DNA from 2 places in the Streptomyces sp. NPDC001020 genome. Region 2 is predicted to be linked to the other one. Evidence: predicted binding sites of a transcription regulator. Region 2 holds the regulator's gene; the other holds the start of a gene.
The links. Region 2 encodes HspR, which represses chaperone genes until heat shock. Its sites were predicted from a motif close to TTGAGNNNNNNNNNCTCAA; they were not measured.
Positions count from the first base shown of each region.

Region 1: lon (endopeptidase La) is a predicted target of HspR. The motif match lies at 970-988, and genes of this name have one in related genera.

Region 1 is NZ_JBSFLQ010000024.1:73,885-76,277, forward strand. Features, by position in the region: gene ACWDEX_RS22980 (GNAT family N-acetyltransferase) at 1-687, opposite strand, end outside; gene lon (endopeptidase La) at 1,011-2,393, shown strand, end outside.
Region 2 is NZ_JBSFLQ010000008.1:1,634-4,026, forward strand. Features, by position in the region: gene dnaJ (molecular chaperone DnaJ) at 1-780, shown strand, start outside; gene ACWDEX_RS09305 (heat shock protein transcriptional repressor HspR) at 785-1,237, shown strand; gene ACWDEX_RS09310 (PA14 domain-containing protein) at 1,327-2,393, opposite strand, start outside.

The DNA of each region.
Region 1 (2,393 bases), on a different contig from region 2:
GCGGACTCCGCGTTCCACGGCGAGTGCGGCGCGCACCGCCACGAGGGCACGGTAGATGCCCAGGCCCCGCCACTTGGCGAGCGTCGAGCCGCCCCACAGGCTGGCGAACTCCGTCCCCGCCCGGAACGCAAGCCAGGCCGCGGAGACCACCTCCCCGTCCGCCTCGGCGACATAGATCGCGATCTCGTCCGGCGCGGCGGCGACCCGGTCGATCAGGTCGTCCGCGAGCCAACTCCAGTCCTGCTCCCAGACGGCGGACTCCATGGCGGCGATACGGCGCATGTCCGCGTCGGCCGTGACGCGCCGCAGCGTGACGCCCTCCGGCAGGACGGGCTGCCTCGCGGCCATCCCCCCGGCGCGGCCGATGAGCACTGTCTCCTGGTCCTCGGGGACGAAGCCCGCGGCGTGCAGCCGAGCGGTGATGTCGGCCGGGGTGTCGTGCCCGCGGGTCTTCCACTCCAGCGCCTCGCCCCGGGCGGCGAAGAAGTCGCGCTGACGGGCGATCAGCCGGTCGAGTTCCGTGCCGTCCACCCCGAGGTCGCGCGGCCCGCTGACGAACCCCCGGAACTGGCCGACGATCCGCAGCAGCGGACCGTCCTGCTCGTACGTCACGCCGACGGGAGGGGTGGGCGGGGCGCCGCGCATCTGGTCGTCGTAGGCGGCGAGCAGGATCTCTGTGTCAGTCATGCGGGAGACCGTACGGGTGGCGGTGCCCGGCGGGGCAACTGCTTTTCGCCGGGCGGAGCGTGGCCGGATCGTCGGGCACGGGGACGACCGTGCACGGGTCGCCGCCGCGTGACCGGAAGGGGATCTCGAGCGCGAGGCGGCGCCGTGCCTCCGAGGCGCGACACCGGCGGCGGGTGAGCCCGGAACGTGCTCCTTCCTGTCCGAGCCGGCCACTCGCCCCAGCTCCAGGCGTGATCGCTCACAGCGAACACGCGTCGGGGAACAATCTCTCCCGCTCGCGCATTGAGTCGGCATAACTCAACTTGACTGCCGAAGGGAACATCATGGCTTCGACGTCCGCACCGCTCACTCTGCCCGTGCTGCCGCTCGACGACGAGGTCGTGCTGCCCGGAATGGTGGTTCCGCTGGACCTGAACGACGCCGACGTGCGCGCCGCGGTGGAGGCCGCCCAGGCCGCCGCGCGCTCGGAACGCGGCAAGCCGAGGGTGCTCCTGGTGCCTCGGATCGACGGGGCTTACCCGAGTACCGGTGTGCTCGGCACCGTCGAGCAGGTCGGCCGACTCGCCGACGGTGACCCGGGCGCCCTGATCCGCGGTCTCGGCAGGGTGCGGATCGGTGCCGGGACGACGGGACCGGGTGCCGCGCTGTGGGTCGAGGGGACGCGGGTCGACGAGACCGTTCCCGAGCCGCTGCCCGGACATGTCACCGAGCTGGTCAAGGAGTACAAGGCGCTTGCCACCAGTTGGCTGAGGAAGCGCGGCGCCTGGCAGGTCGTGGACCGCGTCCAGGCCATCGACGATGTCTCCGCGCTCGCCGACAACTCCGGTTACTCACCCTTCCTGACCACCGAGCAGAAGGTGGAACTCCTTCAGACCGCCGACCCGGTGGCCCGGCTGAAGCTCGCCACCCAGCAGTTGCGCGAACACCTCGCCGAGCAGGACGTCGCCGAGTCCATCGCCAAGGACGTCCAGGACGGCGTCGACAAGCAGCAGCGCGAGTTCCTGCTGCGCCGTCAGCTGGAGGCCGTCCGCAAGGAACTGCGCCAGCTGAACGGCGACACCGCGGAAGGCGAGGAGTCCGACGACTACCGGGCCCGCGTGGAGGCCGCCGACCTTCCCGAGAAGGTCCGCGAGGCCGCCCTCAAAGAGGTCGACAAGCTGGAGCGGGCCTCCGACCAGTCGCCCGAGGGCTCGTGGATCCGCACGTGGCTGGACACGGTGCTCGAACTGCCGTGGAACGAACGCAGCGAGGACGCGTATGACATCCAGGGCGCCAAGGCGGTCCTGGACGCCGAGCACGCGGGCCTCGAGGACGTGAAGGAGCGGATCACCGAATACCTGGCGGTGCGCAAGCGCCGCGCCGAGCGAGGTCTGGGTGTCGTCGGCGGGCGGCGCGGAGGTGCCGTGCTGGCGCTCGTCGGGCCCCCTGGTGTGGGAAAGACGAGTTTGGGCAAATCGGTCGCGCACGCCATGGGGCGCGAGTTCGTCCGGGTGGCGCTCGGCGGCGTACGCGACGAAGCCGAGATCCGCGGCCACCGGCGTACGTATGTCGGCGCGCTGCCCGGCCGTATCGTCCGCGCCATCAAGGAGGCCGGTTCGATGAACCCGGTCGTCCTGCTCGACGAGATCGACAAGGTGGGCTCCGACTTCCGTGGCGACCCGGCCGCGGCCCTCCTGGAGGTCCTGGACCCGGCGCAGAACCACACT
Region 2 (2,393 bases):
GGCACGCGTACGCAGCCGCGGCGCGGCCAGGACATCGAGTCCGAGGTCACGCTGAGCTTCATGGAGGCGGTGGACGGCGCGACCGTACCGCTGCGCATGTCCTCGCAGGCGCCCTGCAAGGCCTGCTCGGGTACCGGCGACAAGAACGGCACGCCCCGTGTGTGCCCGACCTGCGTCGGCACCGGCCAGGTGTCTCGCGGCTCGGGCGGCGGCTTCTCGCTGACCGACCCCTGTTCGGACTGCAAGGGCCGCGGGCTGATCGCGGAGAACCCCTGCGATGTCTGCCAGGGCAGCGGCCGGGCGAAGTCGTCCCGGACGATGCAGGTCCGCATCCCGGCCGGGGTGTCCGACGGGCAGCGCATCAGGCTGCGCGGCAAGGGCGCACCCGGCGAGCGGGGCGGCCCGGCCGGCGACCTGTACGTCGTCGTGCATGTGAACGAGCACTCGGTGTTCGGCCGCAAGGGCGACAACCTGACGGTGACCGTGCCGGTGACGTTCGCGGAGGCAGCGCTCGGCGCCGAGATCCGGGTGCCCACCCTCGGCGGGCCCACCGTGACGCTGAAGCTGCCTCCGGGCACACCCAACGGGCGCACGATGCGCGCCCGTGGCAAGGGCGCGGTCCGCAAGGACGGCACCCGCGGCGATCTGCTCGTCACCGTAGAGGTGAGTGTCCCCAAGGACCTGTCGGGGAAGGCTCGTGACGCGCTGGAGGCGTATCGCGAGGCAACCTCGGGGGAGGATCCGCGCACGGAGCTGTTCCAGGCCGCGAAGGGAGCATAAGGAGATGGACGGCCGTCGACGCAACCCGTACGAACTGACCGAGGAGACCCCGGTCTACGTCATCTCGGTGGCGGCCCAGCTCTCCGGCCTGCACCCGCAGACGCTGCGCCAGTACGACCGCCTGGGCCTTGTGTCTCCGGACCGGACGGCCGGCCGGGGCCGCCGCTACTCGGCCCGTGACATCGAACTGCTCCGCCAGGTGCAGCAGTTGTCGCAGGACGAGGGCATCAACCTGGCCGGTATCAAGCGCATCATCGAACTGGAGAACCAGGTCGCCGCGCTCCAGTCCCGCGTCGCGGAGCTGGAGGCCGCGCTGGACGGGGCCGCGCTGGCGATGCGGCAGCGCGAGGCCGCCGTCCATGCCTCGTACCGCCGTGACCTGGTGCCGTACCAGGAGGTGCAGCAGACCAGCGCACTGGTGGTGTGGCGGCCGAAGCGGCAGCAGCAGTCGGACTGACGCGCACGCGTACGCGCGGGGGCCGGGAGGTGAGCGGCGGTTTCTAGGGGTCGTCGCAACACCCTCCCGGCCCCTTCGCGTTGTGCGGGTCAGTCGGTCGGTGCGCTGACCGTGCGGGCTTCCGCGGGCAGGGACGCGATGCGGTCCGTGGGGGCCGTGGGGGAGTCCCCGGGGGCGGGCTCGCTCGATGTCAGGTCGAGTTCGGTCGCGAACACGATGTTGGGCTCACGGGTCCACTGGTAGTGGGAGTTGCCGTTGACGTCTTCGGCATCGATCCAGAAGCACCGTTCCTCGCCGTCGGGGACGGTGGTGTACGCGTACGAGGTGGTGCTGGGCGACAGCCACTCCCTTGCGGACGCGTAGCAGACGGTGTCCTCGCCGTCGCGCAGGACCTGGCCCCCGTAGACGACGTAGCGTGCCAGGTCAGGGGTCGGGTTCGGGTCCCACTTCAGCTCGAAGCCGTACTCGGTCGGCGTGGCGACCAGTCCGGTGACGGCGGACGGCGGAGTGAGGTCCGGGCGCGTGCCGCTGGTGGCGGCGGATCGCGCGGACTCGTTGCCCGCCGCGTCGACCGAGGTCACGCGGTAGTAGTAGGTGCTGCCTTCCGCGGCCGAGGTGTCCAGGTGCGAGACCTGGCTCGTGGTGCCGACCTTGGCGTACGTCCCGTCCGCGCTCGTCGCCCGGTACACCCGGTAGGACACCGCGTCCGCGACCTTGGTCCACCCGACCCGCAGTCCCTCCGACTCGGAGGCCGCGCTCAGCCCGGTGGGCGAGGCGGGTGCGGTCCGGTCGACGGTGGTCACGCCCTGGTCGGTGGTGCCGCCCGAGGCGTTGCCGGCCTTGTCGTAGGCGCGGACCTCGTAGTAGTAGGTGGCGCCGGTCTTCGGCAGGGTGGTGTCGGTGTACGTGGTGGAGGCGGTCGTGGCGAGCGGCGTAGTGCCGAACGAGGCGCCCTTCAGGCGGCGGTAGACGCGGTAGCCGGCGAGGTCCATCTCCTTGTTCTTCGCCCAGGTCAGCTTGGCGTTGCCGGTCGCGGTGTCGTACTTCACCGAGGTGCCCGCCGGGGTGAGGGGCTTGACCTTGTCCACGGTCGCCGAGGTGCGGGGCGTGTAGGCGAACTTGACGTTCGCTCTCCCGGTCCAGTTGACGAAGTCGA